DNA from 2 places in the Kribbella sp. CCNWLW201 genome. Region 2 is predicted to be linked to the other one. Evidence: riboswitches for the same ligand, from Rfam matches in the RefSeq annotation. Region 2 holds a riboswitch; the other holds the start of a gene.
What was found. Region 2 has a riboswitch for glycine ahead of V9K99_RS13330 (L-serine ammonia-lyase). Riboswitches for the same ligand answer to the same signal wherever they lie in the genome.
Positions count from the first base shown of each region.

Region 1: another riboswitch for glycine. It lies ahead of gcvP (aminomethyl-transferring glycine dehydrogenase); the one in region 2 lies ahead of V9K99_RS13330 (L-serine ammonia-lyase).

Region 1 covers NZ_JBBCBQ010000003.1:539,704-551,796, reverse strand. The annotation lists gene V9K99_RS18025 (DUF881 domain-containing protein) at 1-1,039, shown strand, start outside; gene gcvH (glycine cleavage system protein GcvH) at 1,112-1,492, shown strand; gene V9K99_RS18015 (FHA domain-containing protein) at 1,672-2,196, shown strand; gene ftsR (transcriptional regulator FtsR) at 2,183-2,866, shown strand; gene V9K99_RS18005 (bifunctional nuclease family protein) at 3,011-3,505, shown strand; gene V9K99_RS18000 (MerR family transcriptional regulator) at 3,711-4,325, shown strand; glycine riboswitch at 4,454-4,543, shown strand; gene gcvP (aminomethyl-transferring glycine dehydrogenase) at 4,616-7,462, shown strand; gene V9K99_RS17990 (serine hydrolase domain-containing protein) at 7,459-8,760, shown strand; gene V9K99_RS17985 (YciI family protein) at 9,131-9,490, shown strand; gene V9K99_RS17980 (pyridoxal phosphate-dependent decarboxylase family protein) at 10,423-11,913, shown strand; gene V9K99_RS17975 (IucA/IucC family protein) at 11,942-12,093, shown strand, end outside.
Region 2 covers NZ_JBBCBQ010000002.1:745,484-757,576, forward strand. The annotation lists gene V9K99_RS13295 (MFS transporter) at 1-809, opposite strand, end outside; gene V9K99_RS13300 (PaaX family transcriptional regulator) at 973-1,782, shown strand; gene V9K99_RS13305 (hypothetical protein) at 1,946-4,243, shown strand; gene V9K99_RS13310 (hypothetical protein) at 4,317-5,240, shown strand; gene V9K99_RS13315 (alpha/beta fold hydrolase) at 5,302-6,123, shown strand; gene V9K99_RS13320 (hypothetical protein) at 6,552-7,184, opposite strand; gene V9K99_RS13325 (alpha/beta fold hydrolase) at 7,363-8,040, shown strand; gene V9K99_RS13330 (L-serine ammonia-lyase) at 8,027-9,400, opposite strand; glycine riboswitch at 9,480-9,572, opposite strand; gene V9K99_RS13335 (DUF3817 domain-containing protein) at 9,570-9,923, opposite strand; gene V9K99_RS13340 (alpha/beta hydrolase) at 10,050-11,525, shown strand; gene V9K99_RS13345 (hypothetical protein) at 11,585-11,812, opposite strand; gene V9K99_RS13350 (aminopeptidase P family protein) at 12,006-12,093, opposite strand, start outside.

The sequences.
Region 1 (12,093 bases), on a different contig from region 2:
CGACGACAAACCCGACGACCCCGGTACGACGCCCGGCCCCGAGCCGACCGCGTCACCCGGCCCGAAACCGGCCGCGACACCTGACCCGAAACCGGCCGCGACACCTGACCCGAAACCGGCCGCGTCACGCGCCCCCGAGCCGGCCGAGACGCCCGACGCCAAGCCGGCCGCGACGCCGGGGTCGAAGCCGGCCGCGACGCCTGAGCCCAAGCCGGCCGCGACGCCGGCGGCGGCCGGGGCGGAGCGGGTCGAGGCGCAGCTTCCGGCCGAGCCGACGCCGATGCCGCAGCCGAAGAAGACGCGGTCGCCGAACCTGGCGCTGCGCCGGCTCAAGGCCGGGTTCAAACCGTCCCGCGGCCAGGCGATCGTGGCCGTCGTACTCGCACTGGTCGCCTGTATGGCGGTCGTCCAGGTCCGGGTCAACCGGGCCGACGACGGCTACCAGAACGCCCGCCGCGAGGACCTGATCGCGATCCTCGACGGCCTCGGCCAGAACACCCGCCGGCTGGAGAGCGAGATCACCGAGCTGGAGGAGCGGAAGAACTCGCTGTCGTCCAGCGCGGACAAGGCACAGACCGCCCGCGAGCAGGCCGAGGCGCAGGTCCGGGTGCTCGGCATCCTGGCCGGCACCCTGCCCGCGCAGGGACCGGGGGTGCGGATCACGCTGAACGACCCGGAGAGCAAGATGACGTCGAGCAACCTGCTGGACGCGATCGAGGAGCTGCGCGACGCCGGTGCCGAGGCGATCCAGGTCAACGGTTCGGTCCGGGTGGTGGCCAGTACCGACTTCGTCGACGACGCCCCCGGGATCCGGATCGACGGTCAGAAGCTCAACTCGCCGTACGTGATCGAGGCGATCGGGGAGTCGCACAACCTGGCCGAGGCGGCCAACTTCCCCGGCGGCCTGGTCAGCGAGGTGACCGGCCCTCAGGTGGGTGGAACCGCCGAGGTGAACGAGCTCGAGCAGGTCCAGATCACCGCCTTGCACGCGCCCGAGGAGCATCGTTACGCTCGCCCGGCGCCCAGCCCGACCAAGTAACCCCAGCCAGACCCGAGTAACACAAGCTGTGCCCCGACCAACTAGCTGTGCTTTGAGCGAAAGAGGACGAAGGTGTACCCCGAAGACCTGAAGTACACGGCCGAGCACGAGTGGGTGAAGGCCGGCGACGGCCCGGTGCGGGTCGGCATCACCGACTTCGCGCAGGACGCGCTCGGCGACATCGTGTACGTGCAACTGCCCGAGGTCGGCAGCAAAGTGCGGGCCGGCGACGCCTGCGGCGAACTGGAGTCGACCAAGAGCGTGAGCGACCTGTTCGCGCCGGTGAACGGCACCGTGACCGCGGTGAACGAGTCGCTCGCCGACCAGCCGGACCTGGTCAACACCGACCCGTACGGCGAGGGCTGGCTGCTCGACATCGACGTCGAGGACGCCGAGGAGGTCGAGGCGCTGATGGACGCCGAGACCTACCAGGGCCAGCTCGACCAGAGCTGACCCGCACCGGGCCTGCCGGGCCTGCGGCACCGACCGTAACCGGGTTGGCCGCAACTGATAGGTTGGCCGGACCTCAACCGCTGGTAGAGGGTTGAGGTCTGCGGTTCTGAGTCCACACTTGTTCACACGGGGTCTATCAAAAACGTCGCCGGACCGCCGGCGATCGGGAGGATCACAGCATGCCGTTCTGCAACCAGTGCGGGCACGAGAACTCCGAGGGCAGCCGGTTCTGCTCGCAGTGCGGAGCGATGCTCCCTGGCGCGGACCGCCCGGCGGCGACCCCGGCGACGCCCGGTGTCACCGACACCGCGATGCTCACCCCGATCGGCGTCGAGCCGGAGCCGGAGCGCACCGGTGAGCCGCTCTCGGCCGACGACGAGGCCGCGGTCGGCGCACTGCCGGCCGGATCCGCCCTGCTGATCGTCCAGCGCGGCCCGAACGCGGGCAGCCGGTTCCTGCTCGACGTCGACGTGGTCACCGCCGGTCGCCACCCGGACAGCGACATCTTCCTCGACGACGTGACCGTGTCCCGCCGGCACGCGGAGTTCCGCCGGGACGCGTACGGCGTCAAGGTGCGCGACGTGGGCAGCCTGAACGGCACCTACGTGAACCGCGACCGGATCGACGAGGTCCAGCTGAGCAACGGCGACGAGGTCCAGATCGGCAAGTACCGCCTCGTGTACTACGCCAGTGGCCAAGCCTGAGCCCTCCGTCGAAGGCCGCGGCATCGGCGAGGTGCTGCAGCTCCTGCAGGCCGAGTTCACCGACGTCACCATCTCCAAGATCCGGTTCCTCGAGGCCGAGGGACTGGTGGCGCCGGCCCGGACCGCGTCGGGCTACCGCAAGTTCAGTGCCGCCGACGTCGAGCGGCTGCGGTACGTGCTGACCGCGCAACGTGACCAGTACCTGCCGCTGAAGATCATCAAGGAACACCTGGCCGCGATGGACCGCGGCCTGCGCCCGTCGGCCGGCGGCCCGCCGGTGGCCCCGAGTTCGTTGCCGGAGCCACCCGGTCTGCCGGTCGCCGAGGACTTCGGTGCCTACGGCACCCGGCTCGAGCTGACCCGGGACGAGCTGCGGGCCGCGGCGGACATCCCGGCCGAGTTGCTCGACCAGGTGGAGAACCACGGGCTGGTGGTGGCCCGTGGCAACCACTACGACGGGGACGCGCTGCTGGTCGCGAAGCTGGCCGGCGAGTTCGCCCGGTACGGCATCGAGCCACGCCACCTGCGCCCCTTCCGTACGGCGGCCGACCGCGAGGCCGGCCTGATCGAGCAGGTCACCGGCCCCCGCCGTACCGAACAGACCGAGGAACTCGCCGCCCTCGCCGTCCGCCTGCACGCCGCCCTGGTCCGCTCCCGCCTACCTCGCTAACCCCCGATCCGAAGGGATAACCCCCCGGGTCGGGGGTTGCCCCCTCGGATTCTGAGTGGGCAACCCCCGATCTGAGGGGGCAACCATGAGGTGGGGCGCACCCGCGGGCCTGCCCGGGGCCGGCCTGCGGAGTAGGCTGAAGGGGTGCGCGAAGTCGACGTGGTCGGAGTCCGGGTTGAGATGCCCTCGAGTCAGCCGATCGTGCTGCTCCGGGAGGTCGGCGGCGAGCGGTATCTGCCGATCTGGATCGGCGCGGCCGAGGCGAGTGCGATCGCTTTCGCCCAGCAGGGGATGGAGCCGCCCAGGCCGCTGACACACGACCTGTTCGCCGAGACCATCCGCGTGCTCGGGCACACGCTCAGCCAGGTCCGGATCGTGAACCTGACCAACGGGGTGTTCGAGGCGATCCTGGTGTTCGACGACAAGACCGAGATCTCCGCGCGGCCGTCGGACTCGATCGCGCTGGCGCTGCGCACCGGGACCCCGGTGTTCTGCACCGAGGAGATCCTGGCCGAGGCCGGCATCCCGGTCCCGGACAGCGAGACGGCCGAAACCGACGAGGTGGAGGAGGAAGAAGAGGTCGAGCGGTTCCGCGAGTTCCTCGACCAGGTGACTCCGGAAGACTTCGACAAGAGCTGACGCCCGGACCTCGCGCCCGGGCAGATTTGAACGGTCTGGTACAAGGCACGGCAGGTAACGATTGAGGTCGGGATTGCGACACGCTCTCGGGTGAGGGCTGTGATCGTTGACCCTCCCTGATCGGCGGCTTACCTTGAAGGAGTTGTGGGGTGTTGTCACTCCACGGATGTGACCCGTTCCAGTCGGTACCCAGGGAGGCTCAGGCGTGACACGCACCGGCGACACGGATCTGACGGCGCAGTCGACGTCCGAAGCGCACGCCGAGGCGGCCGCTACCGCCGGCGTCCAGGGCCTGCTTTTCGACGACGACCTGCGGCCGATGCCGGAGGACGTCGGGTTCCGCGGTCCGACGGCATGTGCCGCGGCCGGGATCACCTACCGTCAGCTCGACTACTGGGCCCGGACCGGCCTGGTCTCCCCGTCCGTCCGCCCGGCGACCGGGTCGGGGACGCAACGGTTGTACGGCTTCCGCGATGTTCTGTTGCTGAAAGTGATCAAGCGGCTGCTCGACGCCGGGATCTCGCTGCAGCAGATCCGGACCGCGATCGCTCATCTGAGCAAGCGCGGCATCGACGACCTGACCCAGATCACCTTGATGAGCGACGGCGCCTCGGTCTACATGTGCACCTCGCCGGACGAGGTGATCGACCTGCTGGCCGGCGGCCAGGGCGTGTTCGGCATCGCTCTCGGCGGCGTCTGGCGCGAGGTCGAGGGCTCCCTGTCCGAGCTCCCCACCGAGCGCGCCGACGGTCACGACGACGGCGACCACCACGCGAACGACGAGCTCGCCGCGCGCCGTCGCGCCCGGATGACCGGCTGACACCCACGCATCACACTGTGCGCCCACTCACCGCCGAATCAGTGCGCGGTGTGTGGGCGACTTTGTTGCTGCCCCCGAGCCTGCTGCCCGAACTGTTCGAGGATTCCTGGTAGCCTCGGGACAGCCGTACACAGCACTCGGGAGAGACCCGTTTGACCGGGCGCCGAAGGGGCAATTCCTCCCCGGAACCTCTCAGGCCCATGGACCGAGTGCCACAGGCGACTCTGGAGCGTGCGCTGCGTGACAGAGGGGGAGGCGACCGGTAGCACTGTCAGCAACGGAGCCTCTCGATGACCACCGAACCGCAAATCTCCGCCACGTTCGCCGACCGACACATCGGGCCGCGCCCGGACGAGGTCGCGCGAATGGTCCAGCTACTCGGGTACGACGACGTCGACGCGCTGGTGGATGCCGCCGTCCCCGCGTCGATCCGGTCCGCCGAGGCGCTCCGGCTGCCCGACCCGGCCTCCGAGGTGGACGCGCTGCACGAGCTCCGCCAGCTCGCCGCCCGCAACGACGTCGCCACCTCGATGATCGGCCAGGGGTACTACGGCACCTTCACCCCGTCCGTCATCGTTCGCCGCCTGGTCGAGAACCCGGCCTGGTACACGGCCTACACGCCATACCAGCCGGAGATCTCTCAGGGCCGGCTCGAGGCGTTGCTGAACTTCCAGACCGTCGTCTCCGACCTGACCGGCCTGCCGACCGCCAACGCGTCGCTGCTCGACGAGGGCACCGCGGCCGCCGAGGCGATGACGCTGGCCCACCGGTCGAACAAGAAGAGCAAGTCGGACCGGTTCCTGGTCGACGCGGACTGCTTCGCCCAGACCATCGCGGTGGTCCAGACCAGGGCCGAGGCACTCGGTATCGAGGTCGTGGTCGCCGACACCACCGACGGTCTGCCCGAGGGCGACTTCTTCGGCTTCCTGGTGCAGTACCCGGGCTCCGGTGGCGTGGTCCGCGACCTCGAGCCGCTGATCGCCGCCGCGCACGAGCGCGACACCCTGGTCGCGGTCGCGTCGGACCTGCTCGCGCTGACGTTGCTCGAGGCACCGGGTGAGGCCGGTGCCGACATCGTCATCGGGTCGTCGCAGCGCTTCGGCGTACCGCTGTTCTACGGCGGTCCGCACGCCGGCTTCATGTCCGTCCGCACCGGCCTCGAGCGGTCGTTGCCGGGTCGCCTCGTCGGTGTCTCGGTGGATGCCGACGGCTCCCCGGCGTACCGGCTGGCGCTGCAGACCCGCGAGCAGCACATCCGGCGCGAGAAGGCGACCTCCAACATCTGTACGGCGCAGGTCCTGCTCGCCGTGGTCGCGTCGATGTACGCCGTCTACCACGGACCGGACGGACTGAAGGCGATCGCCGAACGCGTCCACGACTACGCCGGCAAGCTGGCCGCCTCTCTGCGTGACGGTGGCGTCGAGGTTGTCCACGACAACTTCTTCGACACCGTGCTCGCCCGCATCCCGGGTCGTGCCGCGGACGTCGTCGACGCCGCCCGGCAGAACGGCGTCTGGCTCCGCCTCGTCGACGCGGACCACGTCGGCATCTCCTGCGACGAGAAGACCGACGCCCACGCCCTCCGCTCGGTCTGCGACGCCTTCGACCTCCGGTACGACGGTTCAATCGGTACGACGGCATTGCCCGAGGCGGTCCGTCGTACGTCGGACTACCTGACTCACCCGGTGTTCAACACGCACCGGTCGGAGACCGCGATGCTGCGGTACCTGCGCAAGCTGTCCGACAAGGACTACGCGCTGGACCGCGGCATGATCCCGCTCGGCTCCTGCACGATGAAGCTGAACGCGACCACCGAGATGGAGCCGGTCACCTGGCCGGAGTTCGCCGACCTGCACCCGTTCGCGCCGATCGAGGACGCGGCCGGATACGTGAAGCTGATCGGTCAGCTGGAGCGCTGGCTGGCCGAGGTGACCGGGTACGCGAAGGTGTCGATCCAGCCGAACGCCGGCTCGCAGGGTGAGCTGGCCGGCCTGCTCGCGATCCGGGGCTACCACCGGGCCCAGGGCGACGAGGACCGCAACGTCTGCCTGATCCCGGCCAGTGCGCACGGCACCAACGCCGCCTCCGCGGTGATGGCCGGGATGAAGGTTGTCGTTGTCAAGGGCAACGACGACGGCACGATCGACCTGGACGACCTGCGCGCGAAGGCGTCCGAGCACGCCGCCAAGCTGGCCGCGATCATGATCACCTACCCGTCCACGCACGGCGTGTACGAGGAAAGCGTCACCGAGGTCTGCCGGATCGTCCACGACCACGGCGGCCAGGTGTACGTCGACGGCGCGAACCTGAACGCATTGCTCGGGCTGGCCAGGCCCGGTGAGTTCGGCGGCGACGTCAGCCACCTGAACCTGCACAAGACGTTCTGCATCCCGCACGGCGGTGGCGGTCCCGGTGTCGGACCGGTGGCGGTGGCTGCGCACCTGGCGCCGTACCTGCCGAACCACCCGCTGCTGGACCAGGCTGGGCCGGAGTCCGGGGTCGGCCCGATCAGCGCCGCGCCGTTCGGGTCGGCCGGTGTGCTGGCGATCTCGTGGGCGTACATCCGGATGATGGGTGCCGAGGGTCTGACCGCCGCGACCAAGGCCGCCGTACTGACGGCCAACTATGTGGCGAAGCGGCTCGAGGGCGCCTTCCCGGTGCTGTACACCGGCGAGAACGGCTTGGTCGCGCACGAGTGCATCCTCGACCTGCGGCCGATGACGAAGGAGACCGGGATCAGCGTCGACGACGTCGCGAAGCGGCTGATCGACTACGGCTTCCACGCGCCGACGATGTCGTTCCCGGTGGCCGGCACGCTGATGGTCGAACCGACGGAATCGGAGGATCTCGGTGAGCTGGACCGGTTCTGCGACGCGATGATCGCGATCCGGCACGAGATCGACCGGGTCGCGGCGGGGGAGTGGCCGGCCGCGGACAACCCGCTGGTGAACGCGCCGCACACCGCCGAGTCGGTGATCAACGACAAGTGGGAGCACGCCTACACTCGCGAGGAGGCCGCGTTCCCGCGCTCGGTCGACCGCGCGTCGAAGTACTGGCCGCCGGTCCGCCGGATCGACGGCGCCTACGGTGACCGCAACCTCATCTGCTCCTGCCCAGCCCCGGAGGCCTTTGAGTGACTTCAGTTCGACCTGACACCGCCGACGCTCTGTACGCCGAGATCGCGGCGGCGCAGAGCGAATGGAAGTTGCCGTCGGTGAACGCCGGGGTGGTCCGGGACGGTTCGCTGGTGTGGACCGGGTCGCGCGGGCAGTTCGCCACGGCGGACGGTGGTGCGCCCGGTCCGGACGTGCAGTACCGGATCGGGTCGATCACGAAGACGCTGACCGCTGTTCTGGTGCTGCAGTGCCGCGACGACGGGTTGCTCTCGCTGAACGATGCCGTGGGCAAGCATCTGCCCGGGATCGCGTTCGGGGACAGGACGATCCGGCACCTGCTCGCGCACTCCGGCGGCATGAACGCCGAGCCGGAAGGCCCTTGGTGGGAACGCAACCCTGGGGTCTCGTTCGAGCAGCTGACCGCGGCAATGGACGAGTCGCAGGCCGCCGGTCCGGCCGATCGCCGGCACCACTACTCGAACCTCGGCTACGGGTTGCTCGGCGAGATCGTCGCCCGGTTGCGCGGTGCGTCCTGGCTCGACCTCGTGCAGGATCGCATTCTCGACCCGTTGGAGATGCGGCGTACGACGTACTTCCCATCGGGCGCCGCCGCGGAAGGTTTCTCGGTGCATCCGTTCAGCGGGCAGCTCGTCGCTGAGCCGGCGTACGACTCGGGTGCGATGGCGCCGGCCGGGCAACTCTGGAGCACGATCGAGGACCTGGCGAAGTACGCGGTGTTCTGGATCGATCCGGTGTACGAGGTGCTCAGCCGGGACACGGTCGAGGAGATGGCGGCCCCGTCGGCCGCTGATCCACGTGAGGGACTGACCGCGTCGTACGGGCTCGGCCTCCGGCTGATCGCCGACGACCCGTGCCTCCTGATCGGCCATACCGGCTCGATGCCCGGCTTCCTGGCCGGCCTCTTCGTCGATCGCGTTCGCCGCATCGGCGCCGTGACCCTGGGCAACGCGACCTACGGCAAGGTCGCATCGCTACCGCCGGACCTTCTCCGCATCCTGGTCGCGCACGAGCCGGTCGTCGCGCAGGAGTGGGTGCCGGAGCCGACGCTCGACCAGGGCGAAGACCTCCTCGGCCACTGGTATTGGGGAAACTCGCCGGTGACGATGAGTGTCTCCGGCGGCATCCTGCAACTGACCGGCGCCTTGACCTCCCGCTTCTCGCCACTCGGTCCCGACCTCTACCAGGGCCGCGACGGCTATTTCGCCGGCGAGAAGCTACGTGTGGTGCGCGAAGGCATCGCCATCACGCACCTGAACCTCGCGACCTTCGTTCTCACGCGCGAGCCGTACGGCCTCTGACTCCGAAGGGTCACCGGCTGGCCGAGGTCCCCCGAACCGGCGCCGGGAGCGCGAGCACCGCCGCGGGTTCCGTCGCCCGCTGCGGTGGGTGAGTCCCAGGAATGGCTCGGTCGGGACCGGCGGCGCCCGCATACCAACGCCCTCAACTCGGCATGAGCGCGCGGATCGCGGCAGATGAGTGCGGTTGGGATACGCGTAGCCGATGGCGGGGGCGGATGATCACCGCGAACAGGGATACATGGCGCCTGCGCGGGGGCCGAACGGCGGAGGTCCCGTGGAAACTTTGCCGACCGCCTGTCGGATCCACCGGACGCCGTTCGTAGCGTAAGTAGAGGCGGACAGCGGGTCCGCTCGAGCCGAAGGAGCAGAAATGCCCGAGTACCTCATCTACTTCAACCAACAGTGGGTGGGCGACCACACCGAGGAGTGGTTCGGCGGGCGCGGGCCACTCGCCAGGGCGGTCGTGGACGAGATGAAGGCTGCCGGCGTTTACGTCTTCGCCGGGGGGCTGGAGGAGGAGGACGGCCCGGTCTACAGCGCCGACCCCACCAGTGGCGACGTATTGATCACCGACGGACCATACGTCGAGACCAAGGAGTATCTGGGCGGGTTCGCTCTCGTGGACGTGGCCGATGACGAGGCCGCCAAGATGTGGGCGGGCAAGGTCGCGGAGGCATGCGGTTGGCCGCATGAGGTTCGCCGCTTCAAGCCGCGGCCTCGGGCCGAGTGACTCCATCGCCGTGCTCGGTCCAGACGGTGAGGAACATCAGCGCGGCTCTCTTACGTGCTGTACGGACCACCACCAGCAGTACCTCGCGAAGAAACCTCGTTCGGGTACCAGTGCCATGCCAGTACCGGGCGTGCGCTTCGCCGAGAGCGCCTGACGCCTGATGGTCGACCGCGACCTCATCGTGGAACGGCAGCCGTTCCACGATGAGGTCGCGGAATGCTCGGAACTCGATCCCTCCTGGACGGTTTGATCGGCAGCCAATGCCTCGCCCGCTCACCGGCATGACAGCGCGGATCGCGGCAAGGTCGCCACCCACCTGAAGCGTCGCTAGGCTGTGGCGCGCTGCATTGAGTAGATCAGGGGTAGATCACCCGGCTGCTTACCGGGAGGGCGCGAGTTCGATCCTCGCCTCCAGGTCTGGTTGAGAGAACGGGGGTGTCTTGTGCCGGACGAGGCAGGGGTGACGGCGTCTCCCGCTTACGCGGTGGGGCAGTTGCGGCGTCGACGGTCTGGCGGCGGTCATGGAGGGCCGCCGCTTCGACGGCACCGGCCGGTCCGTTTCCGGTGGACGACGGCTACTCGGCTGGACCGTCGACCCCCACTGGGCAGTGGCTCCTCGGTCGGAGCGCGAGTAGGCATCGCCGGAGTTCTTGCCTGACGTCGGCCCCTTGCCAGTCCTGAGGCCTTCCACGCGCTGCCCGCCGGATTGGGGAGAGAAGTTACGGGTGGTGAGGGTGGGGCGGGAGATCGGCCACGTGAAGCTCGCCACATTCGTAGTGGGCGTGGGCGGCGTACGGTCATTGATTCCTTGTAGGAGTTGGGGTTTCAGCTAGTGGACCGCCACGCAGCGGAGTTGACACGGTACTGCGCTCCCAGACTAAGTTAGGTCTGCCTTACTAAGGTTTACCTAACAACTTCTTCGGGAGATCTGGATGCCGCAACCCGCGCGTCTGACTGCGCTGCCCGCCCCGGTGCGCAGCCCGTTCCTTTCCTGGCCGATGGCCACGACCGTCACCGATCCGGGCCGGGGTCCGTTGCCCGCCGGGCGGCCCGCCGACGTACTGCGGCGTACCTCCGAGCTGCTGGGGGAGCCGCGCATCCCCTCGACCGGCGTCGGTGAATCGGCGGCGCTCGACCTGATCGCGGGGCTGCTGGCGGAGAACGGGATCGATCTGAGCCACCCGCACGCGGCGGCCCACCTGCAGCCGCCGGTTCTTCAGGTGGCGGTGGATGCGGATGCGCTGGCCTCGGCGAGCAACGCGTCGATGGACACGTACGACTCAGGTCCGGCGACGCTGGCGATCGAGCAGTGGGTCGTGAAGGCGCTGGCCGGGCTGGCCGGATTCGGTCCCGAGGCGGACGGCGTCCTCACCCCCGGCGGTTCGATCTCGAACCTGCTCGCCGTCCTGATCGCCCGGGACAGCGCGGCTGCCGCGACCGGTGTCGACGTACGGCGGAACGGCCTGCAGGGGCTCGATCACCCGGTCGTGTTCTGCTCCGAGCTCGCCCACTTCTCGGTCCAGCGAGCCTGCGCCGCCCTCGGGCTCGGGGAGGAGGCGGCGGTCACCATCGCCTCCGACGAGAACTTCCGGATGCGCGCCGACGTGCTCGCCGACGAGCTGGCCAAGCCGGGCCGGACCCCGGTCGCGGTGGTCGCGACAGCCGGTACGACGGACTTCGGGTCGGTCGACCCGATCGCGCCGATCGCGGCGCTGGCCCGGCAGTACGGCGCCTGGGTGCACGTGGACGCGGCGTACGGGTTCGGTGCCCTGTTCTCCGACCAGCTGGCGCCGCTGCTGGCCGATCTGTCGCATGCGGACTCGGTGACGCTGGACCTGCACAAGATCGGCTGGCAGCCGGCCGCGACCAGTGTGCTGCTGGTGGCGGACAAGAACCGGTTCGCCTCCTTCGGCCGCTCGGTCGACTACCTGAACCCGGCCGACGACATCGACTCCGGTCTGGACGGACTGCTGGGCCGGAGCCTGCAGACGACCCGTCGCCCGGACGCGGTGAAAGTCGCGACCACTTTGACGGCATACGGACGGGCCGGACTGGGCAAGATGCTCGACACCTGCCACGAGCTCGCGCACGCCGCCGCAGCCAGAGTCGTTGCCGACAGCAACCTCGAGTTGCTGGCGCCGGTGACCCTGACCACGGTGTTGTTCCGGGTCGCCGGGCAGGGCCTGGAGCCGGTGTCCCAGGACGCCGTCCAGGGTGAGGTCCGGCGCCGGTTGCTGACGTCTGGACGGGTGCTGATCGGCCGGACCAAGCTGCCGGCCCGCGGCGGCCGCCCGGCGGCGGTCGCGTTGAAGCTGACGCTGCTGAATCCGAACGCCACCGTGTCGGACATCGAGGACCTGCTCGACCAGGTCGTGGCCACTGGCCTCGACGTCCGGGCGGAAAGTGGCGAAGGAGCGGCGTGACAGTGCTTTTGGCCGGGCGGGAGGCCCTATGACCTCGACTGCAGTTGCTGCCCATTTGAACGCGATCCTGCGGTGTTACACCCGGGAGACACCTGTCCCGGTCGCTGTCGGGCCGCTGACCTTTTCGGTCGGCGAGTCGACCGTGACGGCGCGGGTCGAGCACGCGTCCCGGACCGGCTT
Region 2 (12,093 bases):
ATCTGCGGGAGCCAGGTGTTCAGGCCGTAGACGAGCAGCAGACCGAAGAAGCTGGCCGCTCCGAACAGGATGGTCGCGGCGAGGTGCTTGCGTCCGAACAGTACGGCGAGCGCACTCCACTTGCTGCTGGTCTCGGCCGCCACCGGTTCGGGCTGAACGCCGTACTTGGCCGCAAGAGCTGCCGCTTCGTCGTGGCGACCACGAGCCTGCAGGAAGCTGACCGACTCGGGCAGGTACTTCCAGGCCAGCGGCAGCACCAGGACGAGCGGGGCCATGCCGATCCAGAACATGATCCGGAAGCCCTGTGTGGGCACGAGGTTGATCGCGAGCACCGCGGCCAGCACGCCACCGAGAGAGAAGCCGGAGAACATCAAAGCGTTGTTGAAGTTCCGGCGGTGCGGCGGCGCGTACTCAACGGTCAGCGCGATCGCGGTCGGGACCACGCCGCCGAGGCCGAGACCGGTGACGAACCGCAGGAACCCGAACACCTCGGGGTTGGGCGCCAGGGCGGTCGCCCCCATCGCGAGGGAGAACCAGATGATGCTGGCGAACATGATCCGGCGCCGCCCGACGATATCGGTCAGGGCACCCACCAGGAGGGTCCCGATCACCATGCCGGTCAGGGCGTAGCTTCCGATCGCACCGGCCTGGGCGGCGGTCAGGTGCCAGTCGGGATTCTTCAGCAGGGACGGTACGACGGCGCCGTACACGATCAGGTCGTAACCGTCGAAGACGATCGTGACGAAGCAGATGGCGACCACCCAGAGACCGGCGCGGGACCGGGCGGTGGTGGCGGGGGGACTGGTCATTACGGCCCTCGATTCGTACCGGGCTGACGGGGGATGAGGTGCTATTCCTTTGGGAAAGTATGACCAATCGACGACGACCGTCAAGACTTTGACACACATTAACTGGCATCATGAGAGGATGAGCGCAGCGAACCACCACCCCGACCGGCTCCGAGGAGACGCCATGAAGCCACGGTCGATCGTCTTCGACCTCTTCGGCGACTACATCCGCTACCACGGCGGCGAGGTGCGGCTGCGCACGCTGACCGCGCTGCTCGAGTGCTTCGACGTCGGCGAGAGCACGGTGCGGGTGGTGATGGCGCGACTGCGGCGCGAGGGCTGGTTCGACACCCGGCGCGACGGGCGCGAGACCGTGTACGCGCTGAACGACAAGAGCTGGCGCCTCCTGGACGAAGGCCGGACGCGGATCTTCGAAAGGTCCCGTGACGCCTGGGATCGGCAGTGGTCGATGGTCATCTACTCGGTGCCGGAGAGCGACCGCGGACTGCGCGAGGAGCTGCGGAAGGAGCTTGCCTGGCTCGGATTCGGGCCGCTGGCGTCGTCGACCTGGGTGAGTCCACACGACCGGCTCACCGAGGTCCAGGAGCATTTCGCCGACCAACCCGCCGTACGGCTCGACCTGCTGCGGTGCTCGTCGTCGGGATTGTCGCGTGATCGCGAGATGGCCGCGCGCTGCTGGGATCTGGACTCCCTGGACGCGGACTACGCCGAGCTGCTGCGCACCTACCGGCCGCGGATGAAGGCGTACCGCGGCGGCACCGTGTCACCCCGCCAGGCGCTCGTCGAGCGGATGGAACTCGTCCACGACTACCGGATGTTCCCCTTCCGCGACCCCGATCTGCCCGAGGAGCTGCTCCCGGCCGGCTGGCACGGCCGCGAGGCCCACGAGCTCTTCCTCCAGGCGCACGAGGCCCTCGAGGACCCAGCCACCCGCTTCTTCCTGGACCTCTCGGCCACCGACCGAGTCGCCTGACCGGTCAGCCAAAACACCCCTCCAGACCGCCGCACAACGTTGTCATGTGTCAGATTCTTGACGAACGGCGTGTATATGTACTTCAATCCGGAGCACTCAAGCGGATCGCCGGCCCCGGTCCACCCCGTCCCACAGCTTCTTGTGTGCTCTGGAGGCACAGCCGATGAGACCGATCCGTTCGACCTTTGCCGTCCTCGCGGCCGGTGGGTTACTCGCCTGGTGGGCGTACCCTTCCGCTGCCGACCAGACCACAGCCGCGGCCGCCCCGGTTGCGCCTGGGCCCGCCGTACTGAACGGTCCGCCGCCGACCGCTCCGCAGCTGGAGAACACGGGTGTCTGGCGGGCGAAGCCCACGATGATCTGCCACACCAGCGCCTACCGCGCCGGCGAGTTCCTCAACCAGGGCTGCGTGTACGACGACCAGGGTGCGCAACTGGTACCCACCAACTGGCCCGAACACTCGCTGACCTTCGCCTACACCTACCCGACCGACCCGGCGTACCGCGGGAACGCCGCCGACCTGGTCGAGGTCCGGGTCAAGCCGCTCACCGACGCGACCGCGTTCCGGATCACCTTCAACACGATGACCGATCCCGAGCTGATCGGTACGACGATTGCCCTCGGCAACTCGCTGCTCCCGCGTCAGGCACCGTACGGCGCGAACACCTCGATGCCGGCGGAGAAGTTCGTCACCGTGCACGGGCGGACCGGTGACATCATCGACGCGACCACCGGCCAGAAGTCACCCGTCACCGTGTCGGTCGATCTCGAGCGCCGTCAGGTCGAGGTCCGCGTCCCGCACACCGCGTACAACCCCGGCACCCGCACCGTCCGGGTCGCCGCGGCCGCCGGACTCTGGGACCGCGCGGCGAACAAGTTCCTGCTGCCGCAGGCCGTTGCCGACGCCACCCACCCGGGCGGCGCCCTGACGTCCGGTCTGCTGCAGAAGTCGGCGTACTTCGATGTCGCCTTCCGGCAGGAGCCGTTCAACTCGCCGTGGCGCAACGACAACCAGAAGACGACGCTCGCGAGCGGCAACATCAGCAAGTTCTTCGCCAACGTCGACTTCAGCAAACTGCAGCAGCGGGTGACCGACGACAGCGCGATCCCGACCTCCGGGTACATGAACCGGCTGTACGCGACGAACAGCGAGATCCGTCAGGGCCGTCGGCTGCCGGGTGATCCTGGGAAGCCGCCGCTCGGCTCCTTCACCCAGCAGAACGGCGCAACGGTCGACAGCTCGGGCGAGGCCAGCGTGCAGTTCGGCTGGATCTGCCGCGACGACTGCGTGTCAGACCTGCCCGGCCGGCTGCAGCGCTACCTGGCCTACGTTCCCGACCTGCCCAAGCCGGCAGGAGGTTACGCGAGCATGGTCTGGGCCCCGGGCTACGCCCAGAGCGCCAACGACCAGGTGAACGACCCCGGCATGCTCGAACTCCTGCCCGCCGTCGGCCGGGACCTGTTCCACCAGGTCGCGAACCGTCCGTCCGCGCCGACCGTGGTGATCGCCGTCGACGGCCGTGGCAACGACAACTGGGCCTACGGCCGTTCCGGTACGTCGATGTTCGAAGCGCTCGCGGATGCGCGGCGGGCGTTCGGGCTGGACCCCGGCCGGACCGTGATGAGCGGCTTCTCGAGTGGTGCGTACACCGCGAACAAGCTGTCGCTGCAGTTCCCCGACGTGTTCAGCAAAGCCTTCATCTGCGACGGCCTGAACATGGCACCGTCCTTCCCGGGGATCAACGGCATCGCCGACACCCTGCCGGTCGACACCGCGACCCAGCACGAGGCCGGCTCGGTGCTGACACCGTTGCTGCCGTCGCGCCGCAACCAGCCGGTGCTCGAGTGGGCCGGTCTACCGGACAACTACATCCCGTACAACATCCCGCGTGAACGCGCCAACGTGTACCTCGCCAATGGCCAGTACGACTTCAAGTTCGACAGCTGGCTCGGCGCATCGTCCGACCACGTGGTGATGTGCGCCAACGCGACCTGGGGTGTGCTGACCGACTGGCTCGGCGACATGCGTGGCGTGAAGGACCTGTTCCACGTGACGTACGTGCGCAACCCGGCGATGGACGACCCGGAGTCCGGGCTCGTCGGCGACCACGCCTACTGGATGAGTGACATCCAAAGCCGGTCGGGTCAGCTCGGCACCATCGACGTACAGTCGCACGGCTTCGGACTGAAGGACGCGCCGGCCGCTCCGGTCGTCACCGGCGCCGGCGTAGAGAGCGGCTCGACGGTTCCGGTCAACGCGTACACGACCGAGCACCGGACCAAGCCGGCACCGGTCAGCGCACCGGTCGCGAACCGGCTCGACATCACCGCGACGAACATCCGCACCGTGACGATCGACCCGCAGCAGGCCAAGGTGACCTGTGACGCGGACCTGAACGTAACGACCGACGGACCGCTCACCGTTCGCCTGATCGGTTGCGCGGATCACAACTTCGACTGACCCCTCGCCCACAACCCCTGTGCCCGCATACCCTTTGCGCACAGGGGTTGTGGGGCGACCTGGGGGGAAGTACATGAAGCGCTTTGCTGTGCTCTGCGCGGGAATGGTTCTGCTGTCCGGATGTGGTGGATCGACCGTTCCCGCCGCCAGTACGACGCCGGCCGGTACGACGCCGGTGTCGGCACCTGCTCCGATGGAGTCGGTGACACCACCCGGGCCGCTCGGCTCAGCGGCGTACCAGGCGGAACTGACGAAGATCGAGCAGAGCCTCGCGAGTGATCTGCGCGCGCTGACGCGGGTGCGGACCGCAGAGGCTCTGGTCGAGACGATGGACGGTCTCGCGTCGTCGTTGAACTCGGCGTCGTCGCAGCTGTCCGAGACTCCGGTGACGAGTCGACTGACCGCCGTACACAAGGTGCTGCAAGCCCGGTTGCGGACCGCCGCGACGTCGATGTCCGGATCGAAGTCCGACAGCGTCGAGCTGAACGCGCGCTGCGGCGGGGTCGCCTACACGTCGCAGAAGGTCCAGCGCCAGCTGCTCGCCGATCTGCACAGTGCGATCGTTGCGTTGCGCAAGCTCAAGCTCAACTTCGGCAGCACGCTGCCCGACCCCGGACCGGAGCCCGAGGAGGTGCGCCCGGCGAACGGCGACATCCTGGTCCGCCGCGGCGCCGAAGGCATCGGCCTGCTCCGGGTCTCGAACGGTACGGCGAAGGACGTCGCGATCTCGATCGTGACCACCAGTCAGCCGCCGGGCAAGCCGCACGTGATGGTGTACATCCAGGCGCGCAAGACCGCCACTATCACCCGGATCGGTGGCGCCTACTCGCTCTACTTCAAGAGCGGCAGCGACTGGAACGTGAAGCGGCGGCAGTTCAGCGCCGACTGCTCGTTCCAGAAGTTCGACCAGTCGTTCGGCCGGAACGAGAGCTGGCAGATCGACCTCCAGCCGACCATCGCCGGCAACGCCAGCACCAGCGAGGTCGAAGCTTACTGAGGTTATGTGACATCGACCATGTCACGATGACAGAACGCCGGGCTTTGGTCACCATGAGGTGATGAGCGAGATCGCGACACTGACCGTGGCCGACGTACCGGGGGTGGAGGTCGCCTACCACCGCAAGGGCGCGGGCGAGCCGTTGCTGCTCCTGCACGGCATCGGCCACCATCGCCAGGCCTTCGATCCGGTGCTGGACCTGCTCGCCGAACACCGCGACGTGATCGCGCTCGACCTCCCCGGCTTCGGTGAGTCCCCCGACGTACCGGCCGGGATCCCCGATGAGGTCGACTCGTTCGCTCGGGTGATCGAGGCGTTCTGTACGGCGCTCGCCCTCGACCGGCCGCACGTCGCCGGCAACTCGATGGGCGGCCTGGTCGCGCTCCGGCTCGGCCAACTCGGCCTGGTTCGCTCGGTCACCGCGCTCTCACCGGCCGGCTTCTGGACACCCCGCGAACGCATCTGGGCCCTCAACCTGCTGACCAACCTGCGCCGCGTCGCCCGTCGTACGCCGGAATCGACCGTACGACGGTTGTCCCGCACGGCGGCCGGACGACGCGTGATGACCGGCGCGATCTACCACCGCCCCGCACTTCGCGACCCCGACGCCGTGGTCGCCGAGACCCGTGCCCTGGCCAACGCCCCCGCCTTCGACCGCGTCGCCCGCTACGGCCGCACCGCCGGCTTCGAGGGCGACGTCCCGGACATCCCCGTCACCGTTGCCTGGGGCACCCACGACCGAGTCCTCATCCCGACCCAGGCCGCCCGCGCCCACCTCCAACTCCCCCAAGCCCGCATGATCCCCCTCCTCAACTGCGGCCACGTCCCCATGAACGACGCCCCAACCCTGGTATCCAGCACGATCCTCAACACCGTCGCCTGACGCTCAGAGATCGTCAGGCAACAGGCGGAATGCCGGATGCGGCGTGAGCGGACGAACCGCCCGGAAGTCGCGCCGGTCCTACCGCACCCAGTGCCGCGTCGCCGTCACCACGCCGTCGCGCCAGCCAACTCCCTGCGGTGGGTCGGCCCACCGCACGGTGGGTTGGCCACGCAGAATCCGGTGGGGAAACCCACACTCTGGTTGGCTAACCTCACCACATCGCCACTATCCCTACGGCGGCACCAGGACCGGGACAGCGCATGGCAGTCCCTGCTCCGGAGCGGTATCTCAGCTTCAGTGCAGTTCGACAGGAGGTGTACTCCCGGTGCCGGTTGCTCCCCGCCTGAACCGACTGGGAACCGGGCTCGATGACCGGACATCTCCTGTCGAAATGCAGACAAGCCAGCCCAACGCTGCTTGACGCCGCGCTAGAGGCCGATCTTGTCGAGGATGGTGTTGAGGATGCCGCCGAGGGTTGGGGGGTCGGGGTCTTCGGGGTCGTTCGGGGTGGGTGGTGGGTTGGTGGGGGTGGTGGGGGGCGGGTTCGTGGTGGATGGGGGTTTGGTCGGCTGGGTGGTGGGGTCCGGGTCCGGGGCCGTGGTGGTGGGTTTGGGTGGGACCTTGGTGGCGGGTGGGAGGGTCGGCTCTTCGTGGTCGACCAGCTCGGGGACCGGTGCGGTGGTCGGGCACGGGGTGGACTGGCGGCCGTCGGTGGGCTGACCGGTCACCGGCGCGACTGTTGTTGCTGGGGGCAACGTTGTGGTCTGGCCCGGGGTCGGCGGCACCGGCGGGACCGGGGTCTCGCTGCTGCGCGGGACGGTCGGGCCGCCGGTCGGGGTCTGGCTGGGCTCGAGGCCGGCGACCGGGCTGGCCGGGTCCGGGCCGCCGCCGGGCAGCGGCAGGAACGAGGCGCCGATCCGGGGACCGCCGAGCAGCGCGATCAGGACCAGGACGGCGTACAGAAGCAGCAGCGCACCGGCCACGAGGGCGGCCTGACGCAGCCGCTGACGGTTCTGCCAGGGCGGGCGGCGGTCTGCCGCCGCGGCGGAGAACGGTTTCACAAGTCCCGCAGAGTATCGGCAATCCCAGCGCTTGAAACAGACCTTGGAAGAAATTCCACACTAGATCGCAACTATTCGCGAACTTCGTTCCAGTACGCATTCGTAGAATTGCGGTGAGTTAGCTGAGGGCGCGCCAATCGACCGGGCGGCAGGCCCATTCCTGTGTCAGCCTGCTCTCATGTCTTCACTGGTGCTGCTGCACGGACTCGGTGCCAACGGCCGGGTCTGGGACGCCTGGCCGCAACCGCGGTTCGCCCCCGATCTCCCTGGACACGGCTCAGCCTCCGCACTCACGTCGTACACCTTCGCCTCCATGGCGGCTGCCGTCGCCGAGACGCTTCCGGTACGACGTGAGGTCGTGATCGTCGGCCATTCACTCGGCGGCGTGATCGCGCTCGAGCTGGCCAGCGGCCGCTACGGCATCGAGGTCGACCGCGTGGTCGCGCTCGGCGTGAAGGTCACCTGGTCCGACGACGACCTGGGCCGGGCCGGCGCGTTGGCGCAGAAGCCGATCGCGTGGTTCGACGCCCGGGAGGACGCGGCCGCGCGGTTCCTCAAGGTCTCCGGCCTGCAAGGTCTCGTCGGCCCGGGCGATCCGGTGGTCGGCCACGGCCTGACCGAGACGGACGGTCGCTGGCGACTGGCCATGGACCCCGGCACCTTCGGCGTCGGCGCACCCGACATGGCGAAGCTCATCGCGGACAGCAAGGCCGAGGTCGTCCTCGCCCGCGGCGAACACGACCCGATGAACACCGACGAAGAACTACACTCCCTGCACGATCAGGTCGCCACGCTCGCGGGTCTTGGCCACAACGCCCACGTCGAGGATCCAGAAAGCGTCCTCAGCATTCGATGACGTTGACGGCGAGGCCGCCGCGGGAGGTCTCCTTGTACTTGATCTTCATGTCGGCGCCGGTCTCCCGCATCGTCTTGATCACCTTGTCGAGGGTGACGACGTGGACGCCGTCGCCGTGCATCGCCATCCGGGCCGCGTTGATCGCCTTCACCGACGCCATCGCGTTGCGTTCGATACACGGGATCTGGACCAGCCCGCCGACCGGGTCGCAGGTCAGGCCGAGGTTGTGCTCCATCGCGATCTCGGCCGCGTTCTCGACCTGGAGCGGCGTACCGCCGAGGACCTCGCACAGGCCGGCCGCGGCCATCGAGCAGGCCGAACCGACCTCGCCCTGACAGCCGACCTCGGCACCGGAGATCGACGCGTTCTCCTTGTACAGAACGCCGATCGCTCCGGCCGTCAGCAGGAACCGGACCACGCCGTCCTCGGTCGCCCCCGGCACGAACCGCCGGTAGTAGTGCAGCACAGCGGGAATGATGCCCGCGGCTCCGTTCGTCGGCGCGGTGACGATCCGGCCGCCGGACGCGTTCTGCTCGTTCACCGCCAGGGCGAACAGGTTGACCCAGTCCATCACCTTCAGCGGGTCGACCGACCACGGGTCACCGCTCAGCCGACGGTGCAACGCATGCGCCCGCCGCGGCACCTTGAGCCCGCCGGGCAGGATCCCCTCGGTCTCGCAGCCCTCCTGCACACAGTCCTGCATGACCTGCCAGATCCGCAGCAGCCCGTCGCGGATCTCGTCCTCGGTCCGCCAGGCCAGCTCGTTCGCGAGCATCACCTCGCTGATCGACAGCTGCGACTCGCGACACCGGTCGAGGAGCTCGGCACCCGTCGTGAACGGGTACTTCAACGGTGTCGTGTCCGGCACGATCCGGTCGCCGGCCGCCGCGTTCTCGTCGACCACGAACCCGCCGCCGACCGAGTAGTACGTCCGTTCCCGCAGTACGTCGCCATCCGCCGTACGGGCCGCGAACGTCATCCCGTTCGGGTGGTACGGCAAGGCCTTGCGCCGGTGCATCACCAGGTCGGTGTTCTCGTCGAAGGCGATCTCGTGCGTACCGGCCAGCAGCAGCCGGCCGCGCTCGCGGATCGTCTCGACCCGCGCGTCGACGGAATGCGTCACGACGGTCTCCGGGTCCTCCCCCTCGAGCCCGAGCAGGACCGCCTTGTTACTGCCGTGGCCGTGACCGGTCGCGCCGAGCGAGCCGAAGAGTTGCGCCTCGACCGTTGCCGTCCGGCCGAGCAGGCCGTCGGCGGCGAGGCCGAGTGCGAAGGTGCGGGCGGCGCGCATCGGTCCCACCGTGTGGGAGCTCGAGGGGCCGATCCCGATACTGAACAGGTCGAAGACGCTGATCGCCATCGTGTGGAGGTTCCTTCCGGTCACCGTTGACCGATTGGTGTCCTCCCCGCTCTGTCAGACGGATGTCCTCCAGAGATGCCTCGCCCGCGCGGTGAAGGTGCCTGAGAGATTCTTGGGGAGAGTTGCTCCTACGGCGCCCGGGTCGTGCCCGGGACTCTCCCGCACGGGTTCATGCGGCTGTTGAGTTGACTGACGTCGGTGACGGTACGGCGGCCCGGCCGTCGACGTCAATCCGGCCGGTGCGCTGCGCCCAGATCTCGAAGAACCAGGTGAACAGCGGCGGAACACTGGCGGCCAGCGCGGCCAGCGTCACCGGCCAGGACCAGCGCAACGGCCCGCGGACCACCAGCACGGTGAGCACGTAGGCGATGAAGATGCCGCCGTGGATCGGGCCGAAGATCTTGACCCCGATCTCGTTGTCGGACAGCACGTACTTGAACAACATGCCGATCAGCAATCCGGTCCAGGAGACCGCCTCGGCGATCGCCACCCACCGGAACCACACCGCGTACTTGGTAGTCATCAGCGACCGACCCTAACAAGTCCCCCAAGCGCCACCCGGGGTCGGCCGGGGGCTCGTCCCCGATGTGGTCGAGCAAGCGGTTGCCGAAGGATCGAGGGAGTTTCCGCAGACAGGAGATCCCCTGAGATGAAGTTCAGACAACGCGTCCTCGCCGGCGGGGTGGCGGTGGGCGTGGCCGCCGCCGGACTCGTGACGCTGCCGGTGTCGGCGACCGAGACCGCGGCAAAGGTGCAGTGGTTCGATTGCAAGCCGGAGGGCAAGGACGACCCGAACGTCGTCAAGGGTTCGCAGTGCGCGACCCTCCAGGTACCGGTCGACTGGCGGGACCCGGACGGACCCACCTTCGGCCTCGCGATCGCCCGTCGTACGGCGAAGAACCCGAGCGACCGCGTCGGCGTGCTGATGTGGGGACCGGGTGGTCCCGGCGACTCCGGCGTCGACCGGGTCAAGACCGGGATGAGCCGGTTCAGCCAGACACTGCAGGACCGGTTCGACGTCGTCAGCTTCGACCCGCGCGGCATCGCCCGGAGCAACCCGGTGAAGTGCTCGGCCGCACTGCTGGCCAAGCAGCCGTCGCCGGTCCTGAAGAGCCAGGCCGACTTCGACGCGACGATCGCCTACAACCGCGAACTGGCCACGGACTGCCGCAAGAACACCGGACCGGTGTTCGACCACCTCGACACCTGGCAGACCGTGCGGGACGTGGACGCGATCCGGGCCGCGCTCGGGGAGTCGACGATCTCGTTCCACGGCAGCTCGTACGGGACAGTGCTCGGCGGCCAGTACGCCGAGACCTATCCGGACCGGGTCCGTGCGATGGTCCTGGAGAGCGTGGCCGACCACAGTGCCGCGTCGACCCGGTCGTTCATCGACGCCCAGGCGTCCGCGGCCCAGGACTCGTTCGACGAGTTCGTGAAATGGTGCGACGAGGCAACGAGCTGTTCACTGCACGGTCGCGACATCCACGCGCTGTGGGCGGACCTCCTCGCCCGGGCGGACCGCGGTGAGGTGCCCGATCCGCGGCAGCCGAACGTGCCGATCACGCCGTACTGGCTGAGCTTCTCCGTCTTCCGCACGCTCTACGGGCCGCAGTGGCCGGCACTGGCGGACACCTTGAAGAAGCTCGACACCAGCGCCCCGCCGACCGGGCAGCCGCCGGTCCCGACCGGCCTGGCCTCGAACACGCTTTCGGTGTTCTGCCAGGACTGGAACCTTCCGGTCCGCAACTACAAGGAGTACGCAGGCATGCTCGCCCGGCTGGCCCGGAACACCCCGGACATGCGCTACCCCGGTCAGCTGATCGCCATCTCGATGTGCCTGGGCATGCCGCCGGCGAACAACCCGCAGCACCGGCTGAAGGTCCGCGATCTCGATCAGCCGATCCTGCTGATCAACGCGATCCACGACCCGGCCACCGGCTACAACTGGGCGCGGAGTGTGGAACGCCAGCTCGGCAGACACGGCGTCCTGCTGACGTACGAAGGCTGGGGACACGGCAGCTACGACGGCGGGCCGTGCATGGAGAACGGCGTCGACGCCTACCTGGTCTCACTCGACGTGCCGAAGCGCGGAACGGCCTGTCCCGCCGTACCGCCAGTGTGAGAACCGCAGGGCAGGCGCCTCTCAACCGGGCGCCTGCCCTGGAGCCTCAGTCCGCGTACTCAGACCGGTACGCCGGTCACCTCGAGTACCCGGTTGAGTTGGTCGCCGCGGACCATCCGGCCCGACAGCAGTCGCAGTTCGGCGCAGGCGGTCTCGAGCGCCTGCAGCTGGGATCGGCAGTTGTCGACGTACCAGAACGGATCGTCGGGCTGCGGATCGTCGGCGTCGTCGATGTCGGCGTACCAGTGCCGGTCGCCGCAATGCACCACTCGCACTCGCAGGTTCATGCTCACTACCCCCGTGTCCCCAGGATCCTGGGGTCCCCCCGGGCCCCAGTCGGGGCCGGCTCGGCCCCGGCGTGTGGTCGCGGCCCCCCACCACCACACGCCGAGCCGAGTTCGACCCTCCCCCGCTCGCTACATCGGAGCCGACGGCGTCGGTGTTACAACTTGTGACTAAGAATTTTGGGTAGTTTCCCGGCTACCGTGCGCTGAGGTGGGATTGCGTCCACTGCTCCAGGCCGGCGGCGGTGATCGGCAGGTCCTCGGTGAGGATCTCGAGCCGGTCG